Regions from separate parts of the Brevibacterium sp. K72 genome, predicted to be linked through region 2. Evidence: predicted binding sites of a transcription regulator. Region 2 holds the regulator's gene; the other holds the start of a gene.
What was found. Region 2 encodes HrcA, which represses chaperone genes, less so after heat shock. Its sites were predicted from a motif close to TTNGCACTCGNNNNNNNCGAGTGCNAA; they were not measured.
Positions count from the first base shown of each region.

Region 1: a site for HrcA is predicted at 3,297-3,323, ahead of groES (co-chaperone GroES). Genes of this name have one in related genera too.

Region 1 is NZ_CP191582.1:127,136-134,414, forward strand. Features, by position in the region: gene ACQ1RG_RS00620 (FtsX-like permease family protein) at 1-205, opposite strand, end outside; gene ACQ1RG_RS00625 (ABC transporter ATP-binding protein) at 202-975, opposite strand; gene groL (chaperonin GroEL) at 1,221-2,813, opposite strand; gene groES (co-chaperone GroES) at 2,847-3,140, opposite strand; gene ACQ1RG_RS00640 (resuscitation-promoting factor) at 3,587-4,813, opposite strand; gene ACQ1RG_RS00645 (TatD family hydrolase) at 5,054-6,052, opposite strand; gene metG (methionine--tRNA ligase) at 6,052-7,279, opposite strand, start outside.
Region 2 is NZ_CP191582.1:3,118,750-3,126,028, forward strand. Features, by position in the region: gene ACQ1RG_RS14135 (16S rRNA (uracil(1498)-N(3))-methyltransferase) at 1-498, opposite strand, end outside; gene dnaJ (molecular chaperone DnaJ) at 495-1,607, opposite strand; gene hrcA (heat-inducible transcriptional repressor HrcA) at 1,709-2,761, opposite strand; gene ACQ1RG_RS14150 (DUF3097 domain-containing protein) at 2,898-3,755, shown strand; gene ACQ1RG_RS14155 (DUF4870 domain-containing protein) at 3,950-4,747, shown strand; gene ACQ1RG_RS14160 (hypothetical protein) at 4,824-5,468, opposite strand; gene hemW (radical SAM family heme chaperone HemW) at 5,905-7,134, opposite strand; gene lepA (translation elongation factor 4) at 7,135-7,279, opposite strand, start outside.

The sequences.
Region 1 (7,279 bases), 820 kb from region 2:
CGATGACGAAGAACGTCAGTCCGACGAGGGTGATGAGGAGCTGTGCGGTGTCGGAGCCCGAAATGAGGGCGGACGAGTTCATCCATGCGGTGAGGATCCCGATGCCCTGGACGATGGCCGTGCCGAACAGGGAGGCGACGAAGACGACGAGGAAGCTCGGAATGAACTGCCGAGGGTTCGACCGGATCTCGTTGAGGGGGTTCACAGGGTCTCCCCCGCGGAGAGGTCTTCGAGTCCGAGCATCGTCTGAGCGACGCGTTCGGCGGAGATGTCGTCGACGAGTTCGGTGACGGGACGCCCGTCGGCGAGGAAGACCACCCGATCGGCCGCTGCTGCGACGACAGGATCGTGGGTGACGAGGACGATCGTCTGTCCGAGGTCCCGCACCGCGTCGGCCATGATGTCCATGACCTCGCGACCCGACCGTGCATCGAGATTGCCCGTCGGCTCGTCGGCGAAGAGGATATCCGGTCGTGTCGCCAATGCACGGGCGATCGCGACCCGCTGCTGCTGTCCGCCCGAGACCTCTCCCGGCCGGTGGTCGAGCCGGGATCGGATGCCGAGGCGATCGACGAGGTGGTCGATCCATGCCAGCTCGTCGGCCGTGGGCTTCCTGTCGTCGAGTTCGAACGGCAGAAGGATGTTGTCTCGCACGGTCAGTGAGGGGATGAGATTGAACGCTTGGAACACGAAGCCGATCCGGCGTCGACGCAGTGCCGTGAGATCGTCGTCGGTGAGGTCGGTGAGTTCACGGTCGCCGATGACGACGTGCCCCGAGCTCGGCCGGTCGAGTCCGGCGAGGATGTGCATGAGGGTCGACTTGCCCGACCCGGATGGGCCCATGATCGCGGTGAGTCGTGCGGGAGCGACCTCGAGGGTGACGTCGCGCAGAGCGGCGACTGCCACCTCGGTGGTGTCATAGCGCTTGGACACATTGATGAGCCGAGCGATCGGGGATGAGTACTGTGACGGCACGTTGCACCTGTCTGTTCTGCGCGGGTCTGGTCAAGGACGCGCTTCGGTGGGGTTGACGCCTCCCAGCCTAGGAACGATGATTCGGCGGCACACTGCGGTTCTCCGACCGGAGAGCGGGACCAACCCGGCCTTCGTCTTAGGGCAAACCCGAACGCACGAAGGGCCCGGACCGAATCGGTCCGGGCCCTTCGTCAGGCGACAGCTGCGGCTGAGCGTTCAGGCTGAGCGCTCAGCGCGGTCGGAGGTCAGTCCTCGTCCTCGTCGTCCTTCTTCTCCACGACCAGGGTCTCGGTGGTGAGCACCAGGGCCGCGATCGACGCTGCGTTGCGCAGAGCCGAACGGGTGACCTTGACCGGGTCGATGATGCCTGCGGAGATGAGGTCGCCGTAGGAGTCGGTGGCGGCGTTGTATCCCTGGCCGGACTCGAGGTCCTGGACCTTGGACACGACGACGTAGCCGTCCTGACCGGCGTTCTCGGCGATCCAGCGCAGCGGCTGGACGATTCCGCGCTTGACGATCTCCACGCCCGTGGCACCGTCGTAGTCGAGGCCGAAGTCCTTGCCGTCGAGGACCTTGGCGGCGTGGATGAGAGCCGAACCGCCGCCGGCGACGACGCCCTCCTCGATGGCAGCACGGGTCGCGGACACAGCGTCTTCGACGCGGTGCTTGCGCTCCTTGAGCTCCACCTCGGTGGCGGCGCCGACCTTGATGACGGCGACACCGCCGGAGAGCTTGGCCAAGCGCTCCTGCAGCTTCTCGCGGTCCCAGTCGGAGTCGGTGTTCTCGATCTCGGAGCGGATCTGGGCCACACGCCCGGCCACAGCGTCATCGGCACCGGCACCATCGACGATGGTGGTGGTGTCCTTGGTGACGGTGATCGTGCGGGCATTGCCGAGCTCGTCCAGGGTGACCTGGTCGAGCTTCATGCCCATGTCCGGGGTGACGACCTGGCCGCCGGTGAGGACGGCGAGGTCCTCGAGGATGGCCTTGCGGCGGTCACCGAATCCGGGAGCCTTGACCGCGCAGACGTTGAGGATGCCGCGCAGCTTGTTGACCACCAGCGTCGACAGTGCCTCGCCCTCGATGTCCTCGGCGATGATGAACAGCGGCTTGCCGGCCTGCTGAACCTTCTCGAGGACGGGCAGGAGCTCCTGGATGTTGGAGATCTTGCCCTGGTTGATGAGGATGAGCGCATCGCCCAGGATGGCTTCCTGGCGGTCGGCGTCGGTGACGAAGTGCGGGGACAGGTAGCCCTTGTCGAACTGCATGCCCTCGGTGATCTCCAGCTCCACATCGGAGGCCTGGGACTCGTCGATGGTGATGACGCCGTCCTTGCCGACCTTCTCGAAGGCATCGGCGATGAGTGCGCCGATCTCCTCGGACTGGGCGGACAGACCGGCCACGTGGGCGATCTCCTCGGAGCCGGCGACATCGCGGGAGATGGAGCCGAGCTCGTCGGAGACGGCCTCGACGGCGGTCTCGATGCCGCGCTTGAGGGCACCGGGAGCGGCGCCCGCGGCGACGTTGCGCAGACCCTCGTTGACGAAGGCCTGGGCGAGGACGGTCGCAGTGGTGGTTCCGTCACCGGCGATGTCGTTGGTCTTGGTGGCGACTTCCTTGGCCAGCTGTGCGCCGAGGTTCTCGTAGGGATCGTCGAGCTCGACCTCACGCGCGATGGTCACGCCATCGTTGGTGATCGTGGGTGCGCCCCACTTCTTGTCGAGAACGACGTTGCGGCCGCGGGGTCCGAGCGTCACCTTGACGGTGTCAGCGAGAGTGTTGACACCCTTTTCGAGTGAACGACGGGCCTCGTCGTTGAATTCCAGATTCTTAGGCATTCGTCCTCCTGTCTTGAGAGTCGTTCAGGGGATTCAGCCGATGACGGCGAGCACGTCGCGGGCCGAGAGGACGAGGTACTCCTCGCCGGCGTACTTGACCTCGGTGCCGCCGTACTTCGAGTAGATGACCTTGTCGCCGACAGCGACGTCGACGGGAACGCGGTTGCCGTTGTCAGCAACGCGGCCGGGGCCCACTGCGACGACTTCGCCTTCCTGCGGCTTCTCCTTGGCAGTGTCGGGGATGACCAGACCGCTGGCAGTGGTCTGCTCGGCTTCGACCTGACGGATGACGATCCGATCTTCGAGTGGCTTGATGGAGACCGACATATCGGGCTCTCTCCCTTCGCTGGGTTCGATACTGGTGGAGTCAGACGGCGGCGTGCGCCTGAGGAACCTCTCGTCGTCGCGGGTGCCGAGGAGTTCGACCGTCCGATGAAACTGGCACTCACTGAGTGTCAGTGCTAATGCGACTCTATGACTCCTTTAGCACTCGGTCAACTCGAGTGCCAAGATTTCGCGGGGCTCTCGGGGAAAGCTCAGCCTCGGGGTGCGCGGACCGCCACCTCGGCGGCCCGCACCCCCGCCTCGGCGGCCAGGGCACGCTACCGCAGGGCCACGGCCCGAGCACCGCTACCTCGGCGGGACGCGCAAGCCCATGAATGCGCGAGAGGGACCCCGGACGGATCCGGAGTCCCTCATCGGTGCGCTCATCTCGGCTGCGACCGCGGACGGTCGGCTGGTGCCGGCGCTCGGTCAGCGCCGCAGCGCTGAGCTCAGGCGCAGGCCCACTGTCCCCAGCCGGCCTTGGCCTGGAGCTTCTTCGCACGGTCGAACTGCTCGCGCGGGCTGGCGTCGATCGGGTTGCCCGAACCGCCCACGCTGCGCCACGTGGCGAGCTTGAACTGGAAGAGGCCGAAGTGGGCGTTGTTCTGCTTGTTCACGGCGCGCGGGTTGAAGTTCGACTCGCACTTGGCGACCTGGTACCACTTGGAGCCGGGTCCGCCGAGCATCGCCTTGATCTCCTCGGTCGTCATCGAACCGCCGCCACCGGAGCTCGAGCCGCCGTCGTCGGAGCCTCCGCCGGAGCCGCTTCCGCTGTCATCGGATCCCGAGCCGGAGCCCGAGCCCGAGTCGTTCGAGGAGGGCTTCTCCTTCTTCTTCGTGCCCTCGACGACGACCTTGGCCTTCGGTTCGGAGAGGACCTTTTCGCCCTTCTTCTCCTTCTCGACCTCTTCGCCGTTGACGATCTTGACCTGGTACTCGACTTCCTTCTGCCCGGCCTTGCCCTTCTCCTCGACCTTCGTCTCACCGACGAAGAGGGAGTCCGACTTCTTCTTCTCGACCTTGGGCTCGATGTCCTGCTTCTCCTTGACGGTCTTGTTCTCCACCCGGTTGACGGTGAGGACCTGACCGTCGGTGACGGATGCGCTCATCGGCACGGAGAGGTAGTCGTCCTTGTCGAGCTTGATGTCGGCTTCCTTGAGGGCGGCGCCGGCGGTGTCGACGGGCGCGGTGACCTTGTGGTCCTTACCGTCGGCGACGACGGTGAGCGCCTTCGCGGTGGTGACGTCGATGCTCGTCTCGCCGTCGACCTTGAGCTTGTCGGTGGCTTCGGCGCTGAGCTCGGCATCCTTGGCTTCGACGCCGAGGTCGGCGAGAGCCTGCCCGACGGTGTTCGCGTTCGTCCACTCGTCGGTCTTCTTGCCGTCGACGGTGAGCGCGACGTCCTTGGCGGTGTTGACCGTGACCGTCATATCGCGGTCGATCTTCGTGTTCACACCCGGCTTGACCTCATCGCGCTTCTCGAGCTCGATGTTCTGGCTGTCGAGGATCTCACCGACGGTTCCCCCGAAGGTGCGGATCTCTTCGGCCTTGCCGTTCACCTCGAGGGTGACGGGCTTGTTCATGGTGAGCACGGCACCGGTGCCACCGACGAGTCCGGTGATGACGACCGCCTGTGCGGCGATCTGCACCTTGCGGTTCTTGAGAAAATCAATCACAGAAATATCCCCGAGCAGAGTTGATCAGCTGTTTGCGACTCATCCACTGTAACCGATTCGTTACATCGCTTGCAAAAGATTACGAAACCGTAACAGGAATCTCTCAGACTCCCGGATTTCCGGGGTTCACAGCAGTCGGCATCCGTCCAGGTCAGACGTCATCCACGGCACGACCGACGACCGTGATGTGACGTCCATAACGACCGTGATCTTGGCCCTCACCCTCGCCGAGGCGGGGGCTCAGTCCCAGCTGCCGAGCGCGGTCTCCGCGTTCGCCCACACCGCCTCGGCGAGGTCACCGGCGTCCATCTCCCGCACCTCGGCGAGCATCCTGGCCGTGATCGGGGTGAGGTAGGGGCCGCCGGGCTTGCCGCGGTAGGGATGAGGGGTGAGGAAGGGGGCGTCGGTCTCAGTGAGGAGGAGCTCGAGCGGGGCGCTCGCGGCGGCCCGGCGCAGCTCATCGGCGTTCTTGAACGTGATGTTGCCGGCAAACGACATGAAGTAGCCGTGCTCGGCGCATTCGCGGGCCATCGCCTCGTCGCCGGAGAAGCAGTGGAAGATCGTCACCTCGGGCGCCCCCTCCTCGCGGAGGATGCGCAGGACGTCGGCATGGGCCTCACGATCGTGGATCTGCAGGGCCCGGCCGGTCCGCTTGGCGATCTCGATATGCGCCCGGAACGACCGCTGCTGCTCGGCGATGCCGTCCTCACCGGTGCGGAAGTAGTCGAGGCCGGTCTCCCCGACCACGCGCATCCGGTCCTCACTCGTCACAAGCGTCTCGATCTCGGTGAGCGCATCGTCGAGGAGGCCGCGCTCTGCCAGCCGCGGGGCCTCGTTCGGATGGAGCGCCGCTCCCCCGAGCATCCAGGTCCGCCCGGTGACAGGCGGTGTCGGCACCCGGGCGGCGACGGCAGGGTCGACGTTCGCCGCGGCGGCCAGGGCCGCATTCCCCTGTCCTGCGTACTGGGAGGCGACGAGCGCGGTCGTCCAGCGGGCGGCGGGCAGGTCGCAGCCGATCTGGACGATCCGGCGCACTCCGGCCGCCTCGGCGGTGTCGAAGAAGAAGTCGAGATCGGGGAACTCCTCGTCATCGGACGGGGTGACCTCCGGGGAGGGTTCGCCGGCACCGAGCGGCAGGCGCACGCCCGTGCCGATGTCGAGGTGGGTGTGGGTGTCGACGATCGGGTGGGGCAGCGGTTCGGGCACCGGCGGGTACGTTCCGGCAGCGCGCGAGGCCATTACTCCGTCTCCTCCACGAACTTCGGGAACACCGGTTCGGGCTTGGGTAGCGGGGTGCCGGGCACGAGCGGGAAGTCGATGGCCGCGAACGAGCGGGGGTCGACGTCGGCGGCCGACACCCCGCCCTCGGCGGTCTCAGCGGCGGCCGGGGCGATGCCGGCACCGGCGAATCCCGCTCCGGCGGCGACGCCGACGGCGGCACTCGCGGTCACGGTGTCCATCACCTCGGCACCGGTGCCGGTCTCGATCGCGGTGGGCAGAACCTTCGCGCCCGCCTCGGCGGACCCTTCGGCGACGCCGAGGAGGTCGAGGATCCTCCCTGCGGATTCGGGCATGACGGGCTGGATGAGGATCGAGACGATGCGCACGACCTCGATCGTCACCCAGAGGACGGTGGCCATGCGCTCGGGGTCGGTCTTCTTCAGCTTCCAGGGCTCCTGCGCGGAGAAGTAGCGGTTGGCTTCGCTGAGGACCTTCCAGCACGCGTCGACGTAGAGGTGGAGGCTCTGGGTGTCGACGTGCCGGCGGGCGGTCTCGAGGGTGCCGCGGGCGAGGGAGAGCAGGGACTCGTCCGCCTCGGTGAGGTCGCCGGGCTGCGGCACCTGTCCGTCGCAGTTCTTCGCGATCATCGACAGCGAGCGCTGGGCGAGGTTGCCGTACTCGTTGGCGAGGTCGGCGTTCATGCGGGTGATGATCGAGTCCTTCGTGTACGAGCCGTCCTGGCCGTAGGAGAACTCGCGGAAGAGGAAGAAGCGGACGGTGTCGAGACCGAATGCGTCGACGAGGTCGATGGGGTCGACGACGTTGCCGACGGACTTCGACATCTTCTCCCCGGCGTTGAAGAGGAAGCCGTGGGCGTGGACGCGACGGGGCAGCTCGATGCCGGCGGACATGAGGAACGCGGGCCAGTAGACACTGTGGAAGCGGATGATGTCCTTGCCGATGATGTGGACGTCGGCGGGCCACCACTTGGCAAACGCCTCGGAGTCGTCGGGGAAGCCGGCGGCGGTGAGGTAGTTCGTCAGGGCGTCGATCCACACATACATGACGTGCTTGTCGTTGCCGGGCACGGGCACGCCCCAGTCGAAGGTCGTGCGCGATATCGAGAGGTCCTTGAGGCCGGAGGCGACGAACGAGGCGACCTCGTTGCGGCGGGAGTCGGGGCCGAGGAACTCGGGGTGATCGCGGTAGAGCTCGAGGAGGGGCTCCTGGTACTTCGAGAGGCGG
Region 2 (7,279 bases):
CTCGCCGAGGCGGTGGGCCAGTCCCGTGCCGCGTGCGAGCTCCCCGAGGACGGGGAAGCGCGAGCGCCGCGACTGGAGGGAGGCCGCGGTGAGGAGGTTCTCCCATTTCGCGGCCATCTTCGCGGCCTTCTTCGCCGGCCAGTCGGCGATCGAGCGTTCGGCCGCCCATGGGATGACCTCGTCGACGCCGATCTCGGTGGCCGCCTCGATCGCCTGGAGGTCGCGGTCGCCCTTCGCAAGCGCCTGGACGAGGACGAGCCGAGGTCCGTGCTCGGGAGTCCGGGTGACCTCGGTGACGTCGAGGACGAGTGCAGTCGCCGAGGCGGTGCTCACGGTTCCGCGGGCGCGGACCCCGTGCCCGTCGACGACGTCGATCTCCTCGCCGGGGCCGATCCGGCGCACGCGCACGGCGTGCCCGGCGACGTCCTCACCGAGCGTGAGCGCGGAACCGGCGACCGCCTCGGCGGCCTGCGGGGAATGGAAGACCGGGAGGCTCACCGACCGGCGAACTTCTCACGCATGCGGGAGAACATGCCGCGGTTCTCGGTCGTGATCTGCGCGCGCGGTGTCTCCTCGCCGCGGACCGTCGCGAGTCGGGCGAGCAGCTCCCGCTGTTCGTCGTCGAGCCTGTCGGGCGTGGTGACCTCGACGGTGATGAGGAGGTCCCCGCGGGTCTCGGTCCGCAGGCGGGTCGCGCCGAGGCCCGGAAGCCTGACGACCGTGCCCGACTGAGTGCCGGGTTCGATGTCGAGGTCCTGGGTGCCGTCGAAGGTCTCGAACGGGATGCGGGCGCCGAGCGCCGCCGCGGTCATGGGCACCGAGACGGCAGCGCGGAGGTTGTCGCCGTCGCGGCGGAAGACCTCATGGCGGGTGACCATGACCTCGACGAAGAGGTCACCGGCGGGACCGCCGCCAGGGCCGACCTCGCCCTGGGCGGAGAGCTGGATGCGCGTGCCGTCGGAGACTCCGGCGGGGATGCGGATCTTCATCGTCCGCTGCTTGCGCACGCGTCCGTCGCCCTGGCAGTTGAGGCAGGGGTGCGGGATGACGGTGCCGAAGCCGTGGCACTGGTTGCACGTCTGGTTCGTCACCATCTGACCGAGCAGGGTGCGGGTCATCCGCTGGATGCTGCCGGAGCCGTGGCACAGCGAGCACGTCTCGATCGAGGTGCCGTCCTGGGTGCCGGCGCCGCTGCACGTCTCGCACACGACCGCAGTGGTGACGTCGAGGTCGACGGTGCCGCCGAAGGCCGCGGTGCGCAGATCGATGTTGACGCCGACGAGGGCGTCCTTGCCGCGCTGGGTGCGCGGGATCGGACCACCGGCGGAGCCGCCCCCGCCGCCGAAGAAGGTCTCGAAGATGTCGCCGAAGCCGCCGAAGCCGCCGGCAGGGAAGCCCTGACCGTTCTCGCCGCCGCCCATGTCGTAGTTGCGGCGCTTCTGCGGATCGGAGAGGACCTCGTAGGCGAGTGAGATCGACTTGAATTCCTCGTCGTAGCCGGGGTTGACGTCGGGGTGGTACTTCCGGGCCAGCTTGAGGTACGACTTCTTGATCTCAGCCGCCGAAGCGTCCTTGGACACTCCGAGTGTTTCGTAGTGATCGGCCACTGAAACTTCTCTCTCCCTGATGGTGATCGTGGTGTGTGGAACTGTCTGTCAGGTGGGACTGTCTGGGGCGACGGGCGCTGCGCCCGCCGGTGAGGCCTCGCCTATCCCCGTTCGAGGGCGGAGGACACGTATTTGGCGACGGCGCGCACGGCCGAGATCGTCGTCGGATAGTCCATGCGGGTCGGACCGAGCACGGCGAGGCGGGCCGAGGATCCTGCCACATGACCATATTCGGCGGCGACGACGGATGTCGAGCTGAAGGACTCGTGAGTGTTCTCACGGCCGATGCGGACACTGATCTCGGCGTGGTCCTCGGCCATCGAGGTGAGCAGCTTGAGGAGGACGACCTGCTCTTCGAAGGCTTCGAGGATCGGGGCCATCTGCTCGCCGAACTCCTTGCCCGAGCGGGCGAGGTTCGCGGTGCCGGCCATGATGATCCGCTCTTCGCGGGTCGCGGCGACAAGATCGATGACGGCGTCGCGGAGGCGGGCGAACGTCGCCTCTCCCCCTGGGACTTCGGCCATGCCCTCGGCAGGGGCGTGATCCGACTCCGCCGCTCCGGCGGCCTCGCCGAGGTCGATGCGTGAGAGCTTCCGGCCGGCGAACTCGGCGTTGATCCGCTCACGGATGCGGGCGAGATCCTCCTCATCGACCGCCTCGGCGAGGCCGACGATCTTCTGCTCGACCTGGCCCGCGTCGGTGATGAGGACGACGAGGATCCGGCCGGCGGCGAGACCGACGACCTCGATGTGCTTGACCCTGGCCTGCGAGACCATGGGGTACTGGATGAGCGCGACCTGGTGGGTGAGCCCGGCGAGCAGGCGGACCGTGCGGTCGAGCATCCCGTCGAGGTCGGATTCGCTTTCGACGAGCTGGATGATCGCGCGGCGCTCGGCGGCGCTGAGCGGTTTGAACTCGTCGATGCGGTCGACGAACATGCGGTAGCCGAGGTCGGTGGGGATGCGCCCCGCCGAGGTGTGCGGCTGGGCGATGTATCCCTCGGCCTCGAGCTGAGCCATGTCGTTGCGGATCGTCGCGGGCGACACCCCGAGGGTGTGCCGCTGCACGATCGCCTTCGACCCCACGGGTTCGTTCGTGGCCACGAAGTCTTCGACGATCGCACGGAGCACCTGCGCGCGCCTGCTGTCGTTCATCCGACTCCTCCCGGAATTTGGCACTCGAATAGTCCGAGTGCCAATTCTACGCCTCTTCTCCGGTGAATTCACTTTCCGCCGCCCCACCCGCGGGTCAGCGCGGATCGGCCCTGCGCATTCACTACGCTGGTGGGCTGTGAATGCCTTTGATCGCTATGGTTCGGACGTGCTCTCCGGTTCGTCGCCGTCCTCGCACCGGCCCAAGAAGTCCCGCCCCGTCGAGGTCGGCCTCGGCATGGTGCTCGAAGACGCGATGAGCGGTTTCGTCGGCGCCGTCGTCGGTGCCGAGAAGACGACGGGCGGCGTCGTCGTCAAACTCGAGGACCGCCGCGGCGCTGTCCGGTCATTTCCGCTCGGCCCCGGCTTCCTCCTCGAGGGCGAGCCTGTCGACCTTCGCCTGCCCAAGCGCAAGCCGGCTGCCCCCGGTCGTACAGCCTCGGGCTCACGTGCCGTGGTCGGCGCGAAGGCGCGGGTGGCCAGGGGGTCGCGGATCTGGGCCGAGGGCAAGCACGACGCCGAGCTCGTCGAGAAGATCTGGGGCGACGACCTGCGGATCGAAGGCGTCGTCGTCGAACCCCTCGGCGGACTCGACGACGTCGCCGACAAGCTCGCCGAGTTCGGCCCGGACCGGCAGCATCGGGTCGGGATCCTCGCCGACCATCTCGTCTCCGGGACGAAGGAGTCGAAGATCGCCGAGGCGGTCCGCTCCGATCCGCGCTACCGCGACGTCGTCCACATCATCGGCCACCCGTACGTCGACATCTGGCAGGCGGTCAAGCCGCACGTCGTCGGCATCGCCGCATGGCCGACCGTCCCGCGCGGAGAGGACTGGAAGACGGGGATACTGCGCCGCATCGGCTGGCCGCACGCCGATCACAAGGACGTCGCCGCCGGATGGGTGCGGATCCTCAGGTCCGTGAGCACGATCGCCGATGTCGAGCCGACGCTCTCGGGCCGGGTCGAGGAGCTCATCGACTTCGTCACCGTGGACTGAGGGGTCTGAGTTCGCTGCGGGGCTGCGTGGACTGAGGTCGCTGCGGGGACTGAGGTCGCTGCGGTTTCGACTCCGAGGCAGTCGCAAGGGCCCGGCTCCGAGGCAGTTGTGACGAACTTGGAACGCCGCTCCCACCCTTCGGCTGGGGCCGCTGGTCTAGGGTGGAAGTGCAGAAGCTTCTCGAAAGGACCCTCATGTCGAACTCCCCGCAGCCTCCGAACGGAGAGCCGAACCAGTCGCGTCCGATGCCTCCGAACTACACCCAGGCGTCCGGACCCCAGCAGCCCTACAGCCAGCAGCCGCAGCAGAACTCCGGTTCGCAGCAGCAGTACGACTCCCAGCAGAACTCCGGTTCGCAGCAGGGCTACGGTCAGCAGGGTTATGGCTCCCAGCAGAACCAGTATGGCAGCCAGCCGCAGAGCTACGGCGGCCAGCAGCAGCACGGTTCCCAGCAGAACTACGGCGCTCAGCAGTACGGCTCGCAGCAGGGCTATGGCCAGCAGTACGGCGGCCAGCAGAACTACGGCGGCCAGCAGTACGGCGTCCAGCCCGCGATGCACGCCAACCCCGCGATGTTCGACTCCGCCAACCTGCCCGAGTCCGCGTACGGTCCGGGCTCCGAGCGCTTCTGGAACGCCACCGACTCCGAGCGGACCACCGCGCTGTGGACGAACATCGGGTCGCTCTTCGTCGGCTTCCTCCCGCTCATCATGTTCCTCGTGAAGAAGGACGAGTCGCCCTTCGTCCGCGACTACGCCCGCCAGGGCACGAACGCGTGGATCACGAACATGATCGCCACGTTCGCCGCCTCGATCGTCCTCGGCATCATCGGCACCATCCTCGCGTTCGTGACGATGGGCTTCGGATTCCTCATCGTCTACTTCGCGTTCCTCATCCCGCTCGTCTACGCGGTCATCTACATCATCGCCGCCGTGGCTGCGAACAAGGGCGAGGGCTACAAGTTCCCGCTGACGATCAACTTCATCAAGTGATCAGCTGCGGCCATTGAGCCGCCGACTCTCGGACCCGCCGTCTGCGCATCTGCGCAGGCGGCGGTCCTGTTTCGGCTCACCGTGAGAATCGCCTGTTCCGGCGGTGGACGAACCACGCCGACGAACGCGGGAGGAAGGCGAAGACAAGACTGGCCGTCGCGAAGATCTGAAACCCTGCGGTGAGAACCGGACTGAACGGAGTGAGGACGAAGAGTGAGGCGACGAGAGCGATGAGCGCCACCCATTTGGCGTGACCGCGCCCCACGAGCACTCTCCACGCATAGATGCAGAACGCCGCGATGACCACGAGCCCCACAATGATGCCGAAGGCGACGAGGGCGTCCGCCAGGCCCGTTGAGATGTCGGCAGCGGCGTTGACCGGTTCGACGCCGGTCGTGTCCCCGATGCCGCGCAGCATCCAGCCGAACGACCTCAGTGTGCGTCCACCGGTGACTGCCATCGAGATGATCGCGAGGACGATGAACAACGGCGCGATGAGCCCGAGGACAGCAGCGGTGCGGATCTCCCACGGCCGACTCGGGCGGCCGTGCCCCTCGCCGGGAAGTCGACTCGAGACCGCATACATGTCCCTGCCGTGACGCCATGCGGTCGTCGAGGCCGCCGCAGTCGTGTGTGCCGCGGCGCGTCCTTTCGCTGCCGCCGCCCGTGAAGCGCTTCCCGCCGCCGCGCGTCCCCGCTTCCAGAGGTCGGACCGTTGCACGGACTCAGCAGCCGTCGCCGCTGCGCCCACGGCATCTCTGCCCAGACGCCTGAGGTCTGCCGTCCCCGACGGCCGCCGGGACGAGTGCCGCCGGGGTCTCGAGCGCGGAGGCGGCCCGGATGCCTGCGGCGGGAGGTAAGACGGAGGCGGTGCTGGCGACTCCGGAACAGGCGGCTGGCCTCCACGCGGATCAACGCCGGGCGGGCGGGAATCAGAACCCCGGTCCGCATTCGCTCCAGGCACAGCAGAGTCCTGTCGGCCGTGTCGGTCATCTTCGGGCTGAGGGTTCGACATCGTCCACCTCGCTTGCTCCGCACCGTCGGGGGTCCACGAAAGGTACACCACATCATCCACGATAGGTGTAGTCAGTCTAGCAGGAGCCCTCCGACGAACGCAGGCCGTTTCCGCACGTCATCGTCGGGCGTCATGGTGGGCGTCACCGTACGTAGTCGGTGAGCACCCTGACCATATGGTCGGCCATGAGCCGGCCCTGGAGCGTCGGGGAGAACCGGCCGTCGGCGACCGCCGCGGCGTCGAGAAGTCCCTGCTTGACGAAGGTGCGGATCGCCGCCTCGCTGCCGAGGCCCAGCGAATCGAGGGGCAGCTCGGAGTCGATGCGGGCGGCGAGCATGATCCGCTCGATCTCGCGCGTCGTCTCCGAGAGCACCTCCCGTCCGATCGCCGGGGAGTGACCGGCGAGGAGCCTGTCCGACCAGGCGCGGGGATGCTTGGCGTTCCAGAACCGGACTCCCCCGACGTGGGAGTGCGCACCCGGGCCGAAGCCCCACCAGTCGGCACCCCGCCAATACGCCATGTTGTGCTCACAGCGGGTGTCCGGGTTCTTCGACCAGTTGCTCACCTCGTACCAGCGCAGACCGGCAGCGGCCATGGCCGCATCGGCGATCTCGTACTTGTCGGCGAGGTCGTCCTCATCGGGCATGGGCAGCTGCCCGCGACGAACCATCGCCCCCATCTTCGTGCCCGGCTCGACGATGAGCGAGTACGCGGAGATGTGGTCGACGTCATTGGCCAGCGCCGAGTCGAGGGAGGCACGCCAGTCGTCGATCGACTCCCCCGGTGTGCCGTAGATGAGGTCGAGGCTGAGCTCGAGCCCGGCCTCCTTGACCCAACGCGCGACATCCGGGATCTTCAGCGGATCGTGCGTGCGATCGAGGGTTGCGAGCACGTGCGGGACCGCCGACTGCATGCCCACGGAGATGCGGGTGAAGCCGGCGGCGGCCAGCGTGTCGAGATAGGCGGGACTGAGGGTGTCCGGGTTCGCCTCGGTCGTCACCTCGACATCGGAGGCCAGCCGGTAGCGGGAGCGGATGTCGGAAAGGACACCGGCGAGCACCTCGGCGGGAAGGATCGTCGGGGTGCCCCCGCCGAAGAAGATCGTCCCGACCTCACGATTGCCCGCCCCCGCCTCGGCGAGGACACGGGTCGAGAGATCGAGCTCCCGGGAGATCATCTCCCGGTAGTCGTCGCGGTTGGCACCCGGTCCGAGTTCGTCGGCGGTGTAGGTGTTGAAGTCGCAGTAGCCGCAGCGCACGCGGCAGTAGGGTACGTGGACGTAGAGGCTCAGCCGCTCGCCGTTCCCGGTCCCCGCCGAGGCGGGAAGGGAGCCGTCGAGCGGTGGGATCTCACCGATCGGCTGTTCCGGCACCTACTTCTTGGCGTCCTTCTTGTCCGGTTCGTCCGAGGACAGGGCCGCGATGAAGGCCTCCTGCGGCACCTCGACGCTGCCGACCATCTTCATCCGCTTCTTGCCCTCCTTCTGCTTCTCGAGCAGCTTGCGCTTGCGGCTGATG